DNA from 4 places in the Rhodococcus sp. NPDC057529 genome. Region 3 is predicted to be linked to each of the others. Evidence: riboswitches for the same ligand, from Rfam matches in the RefSeq annotation. Region 3 holds a riboswitch; each other region holds the start of a gene.
The links. Region 3 has a riboswitch for cobalamin ahead of ACFU5V_RS00330 (CbtB domain-containing protein). Riboswitches for the same ligand answer to the same signal wherever they lie in the genome.
Positions count from the first base shown of each region.

Region 1: another riboswitch for cobalamin. It lies ahead of ACFU5V_RS21645 (ABC transporter substrate-binding protein); the one in region 3 lies ahead of ACFU5V_RS00330 (CbtB domain-containing protein).
Region 2: another riboswitch for cobalamin. It lies ahead of cobN (cobaltochelatase subunit CobN); the one in region 3 lies ahead of ACFU5V_RS00330 (CbtB domain-containing protein).
Region 4: another riboswitch for cobalamin. It lies ahead of ACFU5V_RS24010 (ABC transporter substrate-binding protein); the one in region 3 lies ahead of ACFU5V_RS00330 (CbtB domain-containing protein).

Region 1 is NZ_JBHVEY010000010.1:250,780-254,986, reverse strand. It holds gene ACFU5V_RS21655 (ABC transporter ATP-binding protein) at 1-127, opposite strand, end outside; gene ACFU5V_RS21650 (FecCD family ABC transporter permease) at 124-1,212, opposite strand; gene ACFU5V_RS21645 (ABC transporter substrate-binding protein) at 1,209-2,204, opposite strand; cobalamin riboswitch at 2,303-2,445, opposite strand; gene ACFU5V_RS21640 (MMPL family transporter) at 2,538-4,207, shown strand, end outside.
Region 2 is NZ_JBHVEY010000005.1:395,962-400,168, forward strand. It holds gene cobN (cobaltochelatase subunit CobN) at 1-1,564, opposite strand, end outside; cobalamin riboswitch at 1,620-1,763, opposite strand; gene cobG (precorrin-3B synthase) at 1,770-2,903, shown strand; gene ACFU5V_RS12605 (precorrin-8X methylmutase) at 2,928-3,554, shown strand; gene ACFU5V_RS12610 (precorrin-2 C(20)-methyltransferase) at 3,551-4,207, shown strand, end outside.
Region 3 is NZ_JBHVEY010000001.1:61,730-65,936, reverse strand. It holds gene ACFU5V_RS00350 (PIN domain-containing protein) at 1-607, opposite strand, end outside; gene ACFU5V_RS00345 (helix-turn-helix domain-containing protein) at 627-1,085, opposite strand; gene ACFU5V_RS00340 (alpha/beta fold hydrolase) at 1,148-1,903, opposite strand; gene ACFU5V_RS00335 (antibiotic biosynthesis monooxygenase) at 1,936-2,250, shown strand; cobalamin riboswitch at 2,301-2,434, shown strand; gene ACFU5V_RS00330 (CbtB domain-containing protein) at 2,457-2,651, shown strand; gene ACFU5V_RS00325 (CbtA family protein) at 2,642-3,439, shown strand; gene ACFU5V_RS00320 (DUF5996 family protein) at 3,480-4,207, opposite strand, start outside.
Region 4 is NZ_JBHVEY010000012.1:108,633-112,839, reverse strand. It holds gene ACFU5V_RS24015 (FecCD family ABC transporter permease) at 1-778, opposite strand, end outside; gene ACFU5V_RS24010 (ABC transporter substrate-binding protein) at 811-1,851, opposite strand; cobalamin riboswitch at 1,894-2,024, opposite strand; gene ACFU5V_RS24005 (bifunctional 2-methylcitrate synthase/citrate synthase) at 2,053-3,198, opposite strand; gene prpB (methylisocitrate lyase) at 3,198-4,136, opposite strand; gene prpD (2-methylcitrate dehydratase PrpD) at 4,136-4,207, opposite strand, start outside.

The DNA of each region.
Region 1 (4,207 bases), on a different contig from region 3:
TCTTCCCGGAACCGTTGGGCCCGACCAGCGCCAGCACCTCACCGGGACGCACGGCGAGGTCGATGCCGTGCAGCACTTCCCGCGATCCGAGTTCGGCGCGGACCCGGTGCAGACTCAGCGCGGTCACCGCTCTGCCCTCCCGTACTGCCGGTACAGCATCCACACGAAGATCGGTGCTCCCACGAGGGCGGTGACGACGCCGACGGGGACCTCGATGCTCCGCGCGACCGACCGCGCGGCCGTGTCCGCCGCGACCATCGCGATCGCGCCGAGGAACGCGGCGACCGGCAGCAGCCTGACCGCGCGGGCCCCCACGACGTACCCGGCCAGATGCGGCACGAGCAGGCCGATGAAGCCGATGCCGCCCGCGACGGACACGGCCGCTCCGGCCAGCATCGACACCCCGAGCAACTGCACGACGCGGAAGCGCCGCACGTTCATCCCCAGGGCGGCGGCGCCGTCGTCTCCCGCCTGCAGCAGGTCGATACGGCTCGCACTCAGCATCATCGCCGCCCCGACCGTCGCGAGTGCGACGGCCGGGACGATCGCCGTCGACCAGCGTGAGTCGCCGAAACCGCCCGCCAGCCAGTGCATCACCGAACTCAGTTGGTGCTCGTCGGCGACGACCAGTATCGAGAACGTGATGAGAGCGGAGAACACCTGCGCCGACGCGACACCCACGAGGATGACGGCCGTCGGCTGCGGATAGCGGCCGCCGATCGCCAGCGACAGGAACAGCGGCACCATCGCGCCCAGGAACGCCGCGACGGGGACGGTGAACACGCCGAGCGCGCCCACCCCGAGCCCGAGCACCGTCACCACCACCACGCCGAAACCCGCCCCCGAGGACACGCCGAGCAGGTAGGGATCGGCCAGCGGATTGCGGGTCACCGCCTGCGCCACAGCGCCCGCGAGGGCGAGCGCGGCACCGACTGCCGCCGCGGTGAGCGCCCGCGGCAGCCGGGAGTCGAGCACGATCGATTCCCGGGCCTGCGACCACCAGGGCTCGAACGCCCCCGGGGCCACCCGGTGCGCGACGATCGCCCAGACGTCGCCGACGGGGATGCGGACGGAACCGAACGACACCGCGAGCGCGACGACGCACAGCGTCGCCAGGGCGAGCAGCGTCATCAGGCCCGTGAAACCGACGCGGGTCCGGGCCGGGTGTGTGGGCGACGCAGGTGGCGCCGCGCGTTCGGCGGTGACCGTCATCGGGCGCCGACGGCGTCCGGATGCAGCGCCCGCGCGATCGTCTCCACCGACCGCACCAGCCGCGGGCTCTCGAAGAAGTCGTCGAGCGGCACCACCACGATACGGCCGGCCTTCACGGCGGGCGTCGTCGACATGATCGGGTGCGACGTCAGGAAGTCGATCTTCGCCTGCGCACTCGTCGTGCCGTAGTCGAGGACGACGATCGCCTCCGGGGCGCGTTCACCGATGATCTCCCACGTGGACTTCGAATACGGCTTCTGCCCCTCGGCGAAGAGGTTGACCGCACCCGCGTGGTCCGCGATGAGCTGGCCGACTCCCACACCGCCGATCGTCAGAGGGACGTCCTCGCCGGAATCGTAGAAGAACGTCGGAACCGGGGTGGTGCCTGCGATCTCGTCCCGCACGGCCTGCAACCCGGACGTCACCCGGTCGGTGACGGCGCGCGCCTCGTCCGGGACGCCGAGGATCTCACCGAGCTGCGTGTAATCGCTGCGCAGCAGCCCGATGTCGGGAAAACCCTGCCCGCAGTACTCGGAGAACAGGAACGTCGGAATGCCCTGTTCGCCGAGGGATTCGCGCGAGCGCCCCTCCTTCTCGTCGAACGCGCTGCGCATGCCGCCGACCACCAGGTCGGGGTCGAGGTCCAGGATCTGTTCCCGGGTCGGGTATTCCTTCGCGAGTTTCGGGATCTTCGCGAAGGCCTCCGCGAACTCCGGCAGCGGGGTCGCGTCGCCGTACCCCGTGCCGACGATGCGATCAGCGGCCCCCATTTCGATCAGCACCTCGGTGACGTGATCGTTCATGCTGACGATGCGCTGCGGCGGGGCGTCGAACGTCTCCGTGCGATCGCAGTTGGTGACGGACACCGGTTCGGCGAAGGATTCGGCGGAAGCGGTCTGCCCCACGGACTCCCCGCGCGAACACCCGGCGACCACCAGCGCGGCCACGGCGAGGGTGACCAGACCGGTACTTCTGAACAACTGACCGTACATGTAAACCTCATTGCGGCTCAGAGCCACGAATGAGAAGCCGGCAGACGCCCACGTACAGGCGCGCCTGCGGGACTCCGCTTCGTAGACCACGACGAAAAGGATGTCGCACACCACACGCCGGGTAATCGGGCTCGCCACCGAAATGCTCTGGTGGCCTACCGTTGCGGGTCAGCGCCGGATTCGGACCGGCTTCCCCCGTGCGTGTGACTGCAAGTGCACCACCGAGTATGCACGATTTGCCGGGACCCGCGTCACACCCCCACCGGCAATCCCTCGATCCGCACTACAGTCGGCAGTCGCAGCCGACCGCCCCCGACCACCCGGAGTTGACGCATGACACGTTGGGCCTCGACCGTTGTTTCACGCAAATGGTGGGTCCTGACGCTCGCCGTGTTCGCCGTTCTGGTGAGCGGCGTGTGGGGCACCGGTGTGTTCGCGAAGCTCAGCTCCGGCGGATTCATCGACCCCGGTAGCGAATCCGCCGAGGTGGCGCGAATCGTCGAAGACAATCTGGGTCCGCAGACGCCGGACATCATCGCCATCTATACCGCACCCGACGGGAAGACCCTGGGTGACATCGGCCCCCAGGTCACCGCGAGTCTCGACCGGTTCGCCGCCGAGGTGCCGACGTATTCGGTGACGTCGTACTGGACGGCGGACGCGACGAGGAAGCACCTGATGGTGTCGGAGGACGGCACCAAGGCGTCGGCCGCGATCACCGTCGACCCGGATGCCGGGATCACCGCCGCCACGTTCAACGATCTGCTGCCGAAGCTCGAGGTGGAGGGCGTCGACACCGAGTTCGCGGGCAACTCGGTGGTGGGTGTGGCGTTCAACAACCGGCTGCAGCAGGACCTGGTGCTGGCCGAGGCGATCGCGCTGCCGATCACTCTCGTGTTGCTGGTCTTCATCTTCGGCGGACTGGTCGCCGCCGCCGTTCCGGTGTTCGTCGGGCTGCTCTCGATCTTCAGCGCCCTCGCGACGCTGCGCCTGCTGACCCTGTTCACCGACGTCAGTTCGTTCGCGATCAACGTGGCGTCCCTGCTCGGCCTGGGGCTCGCGATCGACTACGGCCTGTTCATCGTCGGCCGATTCCGCGAGGAACTCGAGTCCGGCGCCGACGTGGCCGAGGCGACCCGGCGCACCGTCCTGACCGCGGGTCGCACCGTGTTGTTCTCCGGTCTGCTTCTGGTGTGCGCGTTCTCGGGGATGCTGGTGTTTCCGCAGGACGTGATCAAGTCGCTCGGGTTCGGTGCGATGGCCGCGGTCGCGAGTGCGGCGCTGCTGTCCCTCACCGCGGTGCCCGCGCTGCTCGCGATCCTCGGTCACCGCATCAACGCGCTGAGCTGGCGCAAGGATGCGGCGCAACGCGGTGAGGTGCGCGCCCGCAAGTTCTGGGGCTCCGTCGTCACCTGGGTGATGCGTCGGCCGGTCGCCATCGCGGTCGGGATCGTCGCGGGTCTGATGGTCCTGGCGGCGCCTCTGCTCAGCGCGTCGCTCGGCGAGGTCACGTACACGGCGCTGCCCGAGAACGATCCCGCCCGTATCGCCACCGACACCCTCACCACCGAATTTCCCACCACCGGGAACGGCGCCACCCTCATCCTCCGGGGCGACGGTGTCGGCACCGCGCCGACCGCCGCCGACGGGGCCGCGGTGGCCCAGGCCGCCGGCCAGGTGCCGGGTATCGGCGCCGCCACCGTCGTCGCATCCAACGGCGAACTGGTGGCGGTGCAGGCCGTCTACTCCGAGGGAGTGACCACCGACGATCAGAGTGCGGCCGTGGACGGTCTCCGCGCCATCTCCGTCCCCGAGGGAACCGAACTGCTCGTCGGCGGCGGCCAGGCGACCGTCGACGACGGCAACGCGGCGATCGTGCACTGGATGCCGGTCATGATCGCGATCATGGTGGGTTCGACGCTGGTCCTGCTGTTCCTGGCGTTCGGCTCCGTGGTGCTGCCGATCAAAGCGGTCGCGATGGCGGGGCTGAGTCTCGCCGCCAC
Region 2 (4,207 bases), on a different contig from region 3:
CGACGGCGTCGGCGCCGAAACCACCCGCCGCGGCGTCCGCCGCGATCCACCGGTACGCGGCGAGGTAGTGGTGGCTCGGCGGCAGGTCCGGGTCGTGGTAGATCGCGACCGGCTTCTCCCCGAATCCGCGGGGCGGCTGCACCATCAGCACGAGGTTTCCGAACTGCATTGCGGCGATGACGATTTCACCGGCAGGGTCCTGCGACCGGTCGACGTACAGTTCGCCCGGCGCGGGTCCCCAGTGCTCCTCGACACCCTCGCGCAGTTCCGCGGGCAGCGCCGAGAACCATTCGCGGTAGCGGGCCGCGGAGATCCGGATCGGGTTGCCCTCCAGTTGCTCGGCGGTCAGCCAGTCCGGGTCCTGGCCGCCGGCGGCGATGAGGGCGTGGATCAGCGCGTCGCCGTCGCGGGCGGCGAGGCCGGGCACGGAATCCGGTCCGTCCGCGGGTCCCAGGTCGTAGCCGGCGGCCCGCATCTCGGTGAGCAACCGGATCGCGCTGGCCGGGGTGTCGAGACCGACGGCGTTGCCGATGCGGGCGTGTTTCGTCGGGTACGCCGACAGCATCAGGGCGATCCGGCGCTCGGGTGCGGGGATGTGCCGGAGCCGGGCGTGCCGGACGGCGATGCCCGCCACCCGGGAGGCGCGCTCGGCGTCGGGAACGTAGGTGGACAGGCCGTCGGCGTCGATCTCCTTGAACGAGAACGGCACCGTGATCAGCCGGCCGTCGAACTCGGGGACCGCGACCTGGGTGGCGACGTCGAGCGGGGACAGTCCGTCGTCGTTGGACTCCCACGACTCCCGGCTGCTGGTCAGGCACAGCCCCTGCAGGATCGGCACGTCCAGCGCGGCCAGCGCGGCGACGTCCCATGCCTCGTCGTCGCCGCCGGCCGAGACTCCGGCCGGCTTGGTGCCGCCGGCGGCGAGCACGGTGACCACCATCGCGTCCGCGCGGCGCAGCGTCTGCAGCAACTCCGGTTCGGCCGTGCGCAGCGACGCGCAGAAGATCGGCAGCGGGCTGCCACCTGCCGCCACGACGGCGTCGCACAGCGCCTCGATGTAGCGGGTGTTGCCGGCCAGGTGCTGGGCGCGGTAGTAGAGAACGGCGATGGTGGGGCGGTCCGGGTCGGCGTCGGGGGCGAACGGCGCGACCCCCCAGCTCGGCAGGTGTACCGGCGCCTCGAAACCGTGACCGGTCAGCAGCACGGTGTCGGACAGGAAGTGGTGCAGTTGGGCGAGGTTGTCGGCGCCGCCCTCGGCGAGATAGTTGTGTGCCTCCGCCGAGACCCCGGCCGGGACGGTCGAGCACTCCATGAGCTCCGCGTCGGGGGCGTGCTCGCCGCCGAGGACCACCACCGGAAGCCCGCCGGCCAGGACCGCGTCGAGGCCCTCTTCCCACGCCCGGCGGCCGCCGAGGATGCGCACCACGACCAGGTCGGCGCCGTCGAGCAGTCCCGGCAGATCCTCCTCGACCAGCAGCCGTGCCGGGTTGGCCCAGCGGTAGTCCGCCCCGCTGGCGCGGGCGCTGAGCAGGTCGGTGTCGGAGGTGGAGAGCAGCAGGATCACGTGTGGAGCCTTCCTGGGGGTGTCGCGCCCCGTGGCGGTGGTTCTGTGCGGAACCGGAGGTCGGAGGACGGCAGGTGAGGGTCTGGCTCGCCCACCGGTTTCGGCGAGCTCACAGTGGCGCGACCGCGCCGGATTCGCACCGGCTTCCTCTCCTGCTGTCGCAAGTGCTGGTGATGCTACCCGGGGCCGGACGTAACCTGGGACCATGGTCGACTCCCGTTCCCGCCCCGATGCATGCCCCGGCGCGTTGCAGGTCCACCAGGCGGCCGACGGTGCGCTCGCCCGGGTGCGCCTCCCCGGTGGCGTGCTGACGTCCTCCCAGTTGCAGACCCTCGCGGAGTCGGCTCGCGACCTCGGGAACGGCGAGATCGAACTGACCTCCCGCGGCAATGCGCAACTGCGGGCGGTCCGCGACCCGCTGGAGTTCGCCCGCCGCCTCGCCGGCGCGGGCCTGCTGCCGTCGGAAACGCACGAGCGGGTCCGGAACATCCTCGTCTCGCCGCTGACCGGCCGGATCGGTGGTCTCACGGACCTGCGTGATCTGGTCGGCGTGCTGGACCGGACGTTGTGCGCCGACTCCGCGTTGGCGGACCTGCCGGGCCGCACCCTGTTCACCCTCGACGACGGCCGGGGCGACGTCTCGGCGCTCGGCGGCGACTTCGGGGTCCACGCGGTCGGTGGGTCGGAGGTCGCGCTGATCCTCGCCGGTCGCGACAGCGGCGTCCGGATCCCGACGGCGGACGCGGTGTCGGTGCTCCTGAGCGCCGCCCGCGTCTTCCTGGAGCTGCGCGATCGGCACTGGCGGTTGTCGGAGATCGCGAACGGAGTCGAGCGGACCCTGTCGGCGTTGACGCTCGCACCGACCGCCGACCCGGTGCCCGGGTTCGACGAGCACCGGCCGCCGATCGGGTGGCTCGACCAGCCGGACGGCAACGTGACCCTCGGCGGCGGTCTCGCGTTCGGGGTGCTCGAGGCCCGGCTGGCGGAATTCCTCGCCGCCGTCGAGAAGCCGGTGATCGTCACGCCGTGGAAAACGGTGCTCCTGTGCGATCTGGACGAGTGGTCCGCCGAGCAGGTGGTCCGGGTCCTCGCCCCGATGGGCCTGATCTTCGACGAGAACTCCCCGTGGCTGAACGTCAGCGCCTGCACCGGGCAACCCGGGTGCGAGAAGGCGCTCGCCGATGTGCGGACCGATGCCCGGGGCGCCGTCGCGAACGGCGAACTCCCGGTGGAGGGCCGACAGCACTGGTCGGGCTGCGAGCGGTGCTGCGGCCGCCCCAAGGGCGACGTCGCCGACGTCGTCGCCACCGAGACGGGTTACCGGGTGGAGGAGCGGTGAACCCGCAGCCTCTATCGTGAGCGGATGATCGAGTACATCCGAGACGGCGCGGAGATCTACCGCCAGTCCTTCGCGACGATCCGCGCCGAGGCGGATCTCAGTGCCTTTCCCGAGGACGTCTCACAGGCCGTGGTCCGCATGATCCACGCGAGCGGTCAGGTCGATCTCGTGGACGACGTCGCGTTCACCCCCGGTGTCGTGAAGGCCGCCCGCGCGGCGCTGGCGGACGGCGCCCCCATCCTGTGCGACGCGCAGATGGTCGCTGCCGGCGTGACCCGCAAGCGTCTCCCGGCGGACAACGAGGTGATCTGCACCCTGCGCGACCCCCGGGTTCCGGTGCTGGCGGAGCAGATCGGGAACACCCGCTCGGCGGCGGCGCTCGAATTGTGGGGCAGCAAACTGGAGGGCGCCGTCGTCGCGATCGGCAACGCCCCCACGGCCCTGTTCTACCTGTTGGACATGATCGAATCCGGTGCGCCCCGGCCCGCCGCGATCGTGGGCGGCCCGGTCGGATTCATCGGTGCGGCGGAGTCGAAGGAAGCGTTGATCGAGCACCCGAGCGGACTCGACTATCTGGTGGTCCGCGGCCGCCGCGGTGGTAGTGCCATCACGGCTGCGGCGCTGAATGCGATTGCGAGCGAAGTCGAATGAGTTCCGAGGAGCGGTCGAGCGGCAAGCTGTGGGGCGTCGGCATCGGACCGGGCGACCCGGAACTGGTGACGGTCAAGGCTGCGCGGGTCATCGCCGAGGCCGACGTGGTGGCGTTCCACAGCGCCAGGCACGGCAAGAGCATCTCCCGTGCGGTCGCGGCGCCGTACCTGCGCGAGGGCCAGATCGAGGAGCACCTCGTCTACCCGGTCACCACCGAGACCGTCGATCACCCGGGCGGATACCAGGGGGCGATGGACGAGTTCTACGAGGAAGCGTCGCAGCGGCTCGCCGCGCACCTCGAGGCCGGCCGTTCGGTGGCGCTCCTCGCGGCGGGCGACCCGCTCTTCTACAGCTCCTACATGCACATGCACAAGAGGCTGGCGCAGCGCTTCGAAGCGGAGGTGATTCCCGGCGTGACGTCGATCAGCGCCGCCTCGGCCGCGCTGGCGATGCCGCTCGTCGAGGGCGAGGAAATCCTCACGGTCCTGCCCGGCACCCTGCCGCGCGCCGAGCTGACGCGGCGTCTGCGGGAGACCGACGCCGCCGCCATCCTGAAACTCGGACGCACCTACCCGGCGGTGCGGCAGGCGTTGAAGGATTCCGGTCGCATCGACGAGACGTGGTACGTCGAGCGGGCCAGCACGACCCGGCAG
Region 3 (4,207 bases):
CGGACACAGCCGGCGCCGCACCGCGGTCCGAGGTGTCGTCCCGGCCGACCAGCACCGCCCGGACCGCGTCGACGAACCGTGGGGTCAGCCGGTCGAGTGACTCGAGCAACTCACCCACCGTGCGCGGCGGGAGCGCATTCCGGGCGACCAGCAGGTGTATACGCTCGAACACCGCTTCCGAGTCGAGATCGAGCTGATCGCAGAGGAATTCGTCGGGGTGGATCGCCTCGACGTCGTACGGGTCGAGTGCCGCCGGCGGGAAGTCCGTCAGGTTGGCGGTCACGATCAAGGCCGCACCGGACCGTACCGCCGCGGCCAGGACGTGCCGGTCCTTCGGATCGTTGGTCATCGCGGGGATCAACTCGCGGTACCCGCGTGACTCCTCCTCCGCGAACGGGAACGCCCTGCGCATCTGGTGGACCCGACGCGCCGCCTGCTCCGGCGACTTGCCGAACCTCTCCCCGGCCAGGTCGCGCTCCACCTCGTCGAGCAGGTCCGGCGTCCACACCGGCCGGAACAATTCGGCATCGGCCAGGGTCAGCAGCAGGTTGTTCAGGACCTGCGGGAGCAGGACGCACCCGTCGAGAACCACCCGAAAGGCAGCCATCGGTTGTCCTGCCCCTCGATCAGCGGGTCGAGACGAAGCCGTCAGCGGCGTCGCCGGGGTCCGGGGTTTCCTCCTGCGCCATCTCCTCGAACACCTGACCGCGTCGCGCACGCTCGTGTTGTCGGAATGCGAGCACGTCCGCCAACTCCACCCGCCGATGCCTGCCCGGCGACGAGTACGGAATCTTCCCGGCCTCCAGCAACCGCACCAGCGTCGGCCGGGTAATACCCAGCAGTTCCGCGGCCTCCTGCGTCGTCAGCACCGTCCGATGCGGCTCCACCGTCACCGCCTGCCCCCGGTCCAGAGCCGTGACCGCGTCGACGAGCAAACCCCGGACACTGTCCGGCAATGGCGCCGAACCCTCCGGGGTCGAGATCGTCACATCGTCCTGACCAGCGAGAAGATACTTCAACGCGGTGAGAATTTCGCGATCGTCGGAGCCCGGTGGCAACACCGTGTGGTTCATCAGAGCGGCCATACCTCAACGATAAAACGAAAAAAACGAACACACAATGTCCTCCGCAGCGGACGAGGCGGATCTCAGCCGAGCCCGTCGAGGAATTCCTCGACCACTTTCCGGTACTGCTCCGGCTGGTCGTCGTGGACGAGGTGCCCGGCCTGCGCGATGCGGACGTACTCGGCGCCGGGATGCCGCTCCGCCATGGTCCGCATCTGGCCGTCCGGGGTGATGGTGAACTCCCCCTCGATCAGCAGGGCCGGAACGGTGATCGACGCCCACTGGTCCCAGAAGTGCCTGTCGCCCCACTCCGCCGAGATGTCGCGGAACGTGTCGACGTCGCCGTGCAGGTACCAGCCGTCGGCGCGCTTCTCGAACGAATTCAGGAAGTACTGTCCGGCAACCGGACCGAAGAACTCGAACAGATCCTCCCGGGTCGCGAACGGTTGCGGCCAGTTCGAGATCATCGCCGCCCAGTCGTCGGCGGTGCGGCCGCGGAAGTCGGGGGCCATGTCTTCGAGGACGAGCGCCGACACCGTCTCCGGATGCTCGGCAGCCAGGCACCAGGCGTGCAGGGCGCCCATCGAATGGCCGATCACCACCCACGGCCCGGCGACGGGCGCGAGTGCCGTGGACAGGTCCGCGACGAACGCTTCCGTCGTCAACCGCGACGGCGCGGGCCTGCCGTGGCCTGCGGCGTCGAACGTGAAGACGTGGCCGTGCTCGCGCAGCCACGGCACGTGCCGTCCCCACGTCCGGGCACTGCCCATCAACCCGTGCAGCAGCAGAATCGGCTGTCCCGCCCCACCCTCGTCGTGCAACGCACTCTCACCCGCCACCACTCCGACGCTAGCGGAGTAACCTCGCCCGCATGGCAGTGGTGAAGATCAACGCAATCGAAATCCCCGAGGGTGCGGGCCCCGAACTCGAGAAGCGCTTCGCGGCGCGCGCGCACGCAGTGGAGAACTCTCCCGGCTTCCTCGGCTTCCAGCTCCTGCGTCCGGTGCAGGGCGAGAACCGCTACTTCGTCGTCACGCAGTGGGAGAGCGAAGAGGCATTCGCGGCGTGGCGCGACGGTCCGGCCCGGGAAGCACACGCGGGTGAGCGGAAGAAGCCGGTGGCATCCGGTGCGTCGCTGCTGGAGTTCGAGGTCGTACTCGACGTCGCGGCGGCGAACAAGAGCTGAGCGGCAGGGGCTGGCCGAGGATTGACACGACGGCCCGCCGGGTGCAAAAGTTCGCAGGACAATGCGATGGTTCGGCAGGAATCCGGTGCAATCCCGGAGCGGTCGCGCCACTGTAAATCGGAGTAGTCCCTCACGGGAACCACCTCGACAGCCAGATACTGCGGCCATCGCCTGGACCTAGGGGACGCGAAATCCCAGGAGGAACTATGGCACTCGCCTACGCACCCGGCTCGTCGGTCGACACGACCCGCCTCGCCGTCATCTCTTTCGCGATCGTTCTGTTCGCGATGCTCGCTCTCTACCTCGTGGGATTCGACCAGGGCGCGATCTCGCGCAGCGGCATGTACATGCATGAATTGATGCACGACGGCCGCCACCTCCTGGGTCTGCCATGCCACTGACCGATTCCTTCACGAAACTCCTCATCCGCGGCCTGCTGGCCGGCCTGATCGCAGGCATCCTGGCCGGTGGCGTCGCGTTCGTTCTCGGTGAGTCGCACATCGACGCGGCCATCGCGATCGAAGAATCGCACAGCGCCGCCGAACCCGAAGGCCACTCGCACGACGCCACCGCGGCGGAGGAACCGGCCGGGCACTCGCACGACGAGGAAGAGGCACTCGTCAGCCGCGACGGGCAGCGCTTCGGGCTGTTCCTCGCCACGTCCCTCGCGGGACTGGCACTGGGAGCGATCTTCGCCGTCGTCGCGAACTACGCGCGTCGGGTGACGACGCTGTCGGGACCGTTGCTCGGCCTGACCCTGGCCACCTTCGGCTGGCTGGCAATCGAGGCGGTGCCGTTCTTCAAGTACCCCGCCAACCCGCCCGCAGTCGGAGACCCCGAGACGATCAACCAGCGCACCTGGCTGTGGCTTGCCGCGGTCGCGCTGGGCCTGCTCGCCGTGGTGGCGTCCGTCTTCGCGGCGAAGGCCGTCGCCGCACAGGAGTTCCTGTCGGTGCGGATCGCGGCGCCGGTTGTCGCGTTCCTCGTGGTGGCGACCATCGGATATCTGGTGCTGCCCACGATCAACGAAGTGGGTGACGACTTCCCCGCGGTGCTGCTGTGGCAGTTCCGGCTGTCGTCCCTCGCGACGCAGGCCACGCTGTGGCTGGTTCTCGGACTCGTGTTCGCGTTCCTCACGGAGCGTGCCACCCGGGCCACCGCGCCCGCGCGGGCGAACGCCTCTGCCTGACCATGTGAGTGGCACCGTGTGCCGGAGCACACCGTGCCACTCACATGGGGTGGGCGTCCCAACGGGACGGGTCCGTCTCCAGAGCGGCCCGGTCCCAGCCACCCCGATCGGCGGCCGCGTCGTACGTGCTGTGCAGGAACTTCAGCAGAGCCGCGTCGGGATCGTCCGCGGTGCGGACGGTCTCGTACGGCAGCAGGAATTGCCGGAACTCCGCGCTGTAGAACGCCCCTTCGGGCCCGATCGGGTAGTCGGCGAAGCCGTCCGGTTCCGGATAGGCGTACGCGTAGAACGCACCTTCGACGCCACCGCCGGGCCAGAATCCGCAGCTGCTCAGCTCGTGTGAGTAGCCCTCGACCATCACCCAGTCTCCGCAGTTCGGCGCTCCGCCAGGGTGAGTCGGCGCGCTTCGACCGGAGAACCGGGTGCAGGCCAGGTCGAGCGCACCCCAGAAGAAGTGCACGGGACTGACCTTCCCGATGAAATGGGCACGGAATTCGTGCAGCACACGGTCCGCCTGCACGAGCTGCCGCCAGAACCGGTGCACCGACTCACCGTCGTACGAGCAGTGCTGCGTGTCCTCCGCGAACGGGACGGCCGTCACCACCTCGTTGGGCCTGGCCAGGATGGTCGTCGTGACGCCCAGTTCGGCCAGCGTGTCCATCGTTTCCGCATGGAAATCGGCCACCGACTTCGGTTCGAGCGCAATCGTCCCGGTGCCACCCGTGCTCGTGCGGATCACCAGCCGATGGTCTACGAAGTCGAATTCGA
Region 4 (4,207 bases), on a different contig from region 3:
CGATCGCGCCTGCGGCGCTCACCAGGGCGGCGGTGACGAGTGCGGTGATGGTCAGCAGGAGGATCCGGATCCATCGCACAGACACCCCGAGTGCGGCGGCCGCGGTGTTTCCGAACGTGAACGCGTCCAGCGCGGACGACTGGGTCAGGCACACCAGCAGTCCCACGAGAGTGATTGCCCCGCACAGGGTGACGTCGGCCCAATCGGCACCGGAGAGCGAGCCGAGCAGCCAGAACAGCACCCCGCGGGTCTGTTCGGCGTCCGCGGAGGAGATCACGATGAACGACGTCAACGCGGAGAACAGCTGCGTCCCGGCCACTCCCGCGAGCACCACCCGGGATGTGCCGCCGCCCGCGCCGGCAGCGAGCAGCATCACCAGGGCGAACGAGATCACCGCGCCCGCGAACGCTCCCGCCGACAGCGACACCGCCCCGGCGCCGAGACCGAGGACCGCGACGAGCACCGCCCCGGTGGACGCCCCCGACGAGATACCGAGCACGAACGGGTCGGCGAGCGGATTGCGCAGCAGCGACTGCATGATCGCCCCGCACAGCGCGAGTCCCGCGCCGCAGACGGCGGCGAGGAGGGTGCGGGGCAGTCTCAGTTCCCAGACGATGCCCTCTTTGATGCGGCTGATGTCGGCGTTCCCGAATCCGAGGCGCTCGAACACGACCGCGTAGACGTCGCCGACGGACAGGCTGGCGGGTCCGATCGTGATGACGACGGCGATCGACGCCGCCAGCACGGCGAGCCCGCCGAGCAGGCATGCCCCGAGCAGCGGCCGGGAGTCGAACCGTGTGGCCACCACGGTCAGTTCGCCAGTCCCCACTGCTTCAGCGCGGCCGCCGTCTTCTCGACGCCGTCGATGGTGCGGATCGACGGGTTCAGGTCGGCGCCGTTGACGACGATGTACTTCTTGTCGCGGACGGCGGTGAGCCGCTGGGTGACCGGATTCGATTCGAGGAACGCGATCTTGCTGTCGAGAGCGTCGCCGTCGATGCTGCGGCGACTCAGGTCCGCGAGGACCAGAGCGGTCGGGTCGCGGTCGAGGACACTCTCCCAGCTCACTTGCGGCCATTCGTTGGTCGTGTCGGCGAAGATGTTCTCGGCGCCGACGGAGTTGGTGATGATGCCGGAGGATCCGCAGCACCCCGCCATGTACGGGGTGCTGGTGTCGGCGAACCAGTACGCGAGCGATACCCCGGAGGCCTCGACCGCCCTCGACGCGGCGTCGAACCGCTGCTGCAGTTCCGCGACGAACTGCTCGCCGCGGTCACGGACGTCGAAGATGGCGGCGAGTTCGCGGATCTCCTGGTAGACGGTGTCGATGCGCAGTGGTTCGGTGCGTGCCCCGTCCGCGTTGACGCTCTCGTCGGTCTTGCCCTGGCAGTCGGTGGGCGAGAGGTAGCTGGGAACGCCCAACTGGTCGAACTGATTCCGGTCGGCGACACCGCCCGGTCCGAGGGTGCCGCCGAACGAGGCCGACACGAAGTCGGGTTCGGTGTCGAGGACCACCTCGAACGACGGCTTGTTGTCGGCGAGCCGCGGAACCTTCGCGTTGTCGGCGGCCAGGTTGTCGCGGACGGGATCGGTCCAGGTGGCGGTGCCGACCATCCGGTCCGCAAGGCCGAGGGAGAGCAGGATCTCGGTCGAGCCCTGATTGAGCGACACCGCTCGTTGCGGTGGTGCGTCGACGGTGACGCTGTGTCCGCAGTTCTCCAGGGTCATCGGGTAGGCGGAGGACTCCGAGGCCTTGCCGGGCGCCGGTTCGTACGAGGACGACGAGCATGCCGAGACCAGGACGGCCGAGACGGCGGTGAGAGCAGCGAGGTGCCGCCAAGACGTGCGCATGAAGAGCGAACTCCTTCATCAGGGCCCAGTCGCGGAGCCGAGGATCGTCACAACTCGATCGGTGAGTAGTCGGACTCCGGCCCGGGGGCCGTTACCGTTGCGCGTCAGTCCCGGATTCGCACCGGGTTCCCTCGCCGATCGTGGCCGTACGGACGGCCCCGGACACCATAGCCCCTGTGAGTACTTGTTAACCGCCGGCGGTTAACAAGTACTCACGGGCGCGAAGCGCATCAGGGCACGCTGCGCGACGCCGGTGTACTCGGACAGTGGGCGGATCAGCGCGTTCGAGTGGCCCTGCTCGATGATGTGGGCGGCCCACCCGGTGATGCGGCTCATCACGAAGATCGGGGTGAACACCTCGATGTCGAAGCCCATCAGGTAGTAGGCGGGGCCCGTGGGGAAGTCGAGGTTCGGTTTGATGCCGGTGGCCTCGTTCATCGTCTTCTCGAGGATTTCGTACATCTGCACCCACCTGTCGCCGTCGGTGCGGGCGGCGACGTCGAGGAAGGCCTGCTTCATGGTGGGAACGCGGGAGTCGCCGTTCTTGTAGACGCGGTGCCCGAAGCCCATCACCTTGTCTTTGGCGGCGAGCTTGCCGAGCAGCCACTGCTCGGCGAGGGCGGGGTCGCCGATCTCGAGCATGTGATGCATGACGGCCTCGTTGGCGCCGCCGTGCAGTGGCCCCTTCAGCGCCCCGATGGCGGCGGTGACGGCGCTGTAGATGTCGGAGAGCGTCGACGTCACCACCCGGGCGGCGAACGTGGACGCGTTGAAGGAGTGCTCGGCGTAGAGGATCAGCGACACCTCGAACGCCGTCACCAACTCCGGGGCCGGCACCTCCCCGAAGCACATGTGCAGGAAATTCTCCGCGAAACCCAGATGGCTGTGCGGGGCGATCGGGTCGAGGCCGCGGCGGCGACGGTGGTCGGCGGCCACGATGGTCGGCAGCACCGCCATCATCCGCAACGCCTTGGCCCGGTTGGCGCCAGGGGTGTTGTCGTCCTCTTCCGGGTCCTCGGCGCCGAGGTAGCTGATCGCGGTGCGCACCACATCCATCGGGTGGCAGTTCTCCGGCAGCTTCGTCACCAGCGACAGCAGCGACCGGTCGGCCCGGCGGGCGGCCCGCTCACGCTGGGTGAACAGGGCCAGCTGCGCGTCGGTGGGCAGTTCCCCGTTCCACAGCAGATACGCGACCTGCTCGAAGCTGCAATGCGCCGCCAGATCCTGCACCGCGTAGCCGCGGTAGGTCAGCGAATTGGTCTCCGGCACCACCTTCGAGATGGCGGTGGTGTCGACGACGACACCGGCCAGCCCCTTGTAGATGGTGGGTATCGCGGTTTCGGTCATCACTGGCTCCCCGTGAGTGTGAAGTTGAAGACGCCGGAATCGAACTCGTTGTACCGCTCGTACTCGAGCACCTCGTACAGGCGCGACCGGGTCTGCATCCGGCCGAGCAGCCCCTCCTGGGTGCCCTTGTCGTGGATTTCACGTAGCCCGGCCTCGATGGCGCCCATCGCCAACCGCAAGGTGGTGACCGGATAGATCACCGCGTTGTAGCCGATGTCTTGCAGCGTTTGCGCCGGGATCAACTCGGATTTGCCGAATTCGGTCATGTTCGCCAGCAACGGAATGTCCACCGCGGCCCGGAACTTCGCGAATTCTTCCTCGGTGTGCAGGGCCTCGGTGAAGATGAGGTCGGCGCCGGCGTCGGCGTACGCCTCGGCCCGCTCGATCGCCGCGTCGATGCCGACCCTGCCGGAGGCGGACATGTCACCGATCCCGGCGGCGTCGGTGCGGGCGCAGATCACGAAGTCCGGGTCCCGCCGCGCGGTGACCGCGGCCCGCAGCCGGCGGATCATCTCCTCGGTGGGCACGATGGCCTTGCCGTCGAGGTGCCCGCACCGTTTCGGGTTGACCTGATCCTCGAGGTGCAATCCGGCGATCCCGGCGTCCTCGAACACGGTGACGGTGCGGGCCGCGGACATCGGTTCGCCGAATCCGGTGTCGGCGTCGACGAGGACGGGCAGGTCGGTGATGTGGGCGATCTGCGCGCTGTGCGCAGCGACCTCGGTGAGGGTGGTCAGGCCGATGTCGGGCAGGCCGAGGGCGGCGGAGAACGCGCCGCCGGAGACGTAGGCGCCCTCGAACCCGATCTGCTGGATCAGTTTCGCGGTCAGCGGGTTGATCGCACCGGGCAGCCGTTGAATCGTCCCCGAGGCGAGTCCGGCCCGGAACGCGGCCCGTTTGTCGGTGGCGGCGGTGGCCGCGGCGATGAGGCCGCTCATCAGAACAATCCCTTCGGCGACTTCGGGGCCCGGGCGAGGACGTCGTCGGACACGGCGAACGTGAGCTGGTC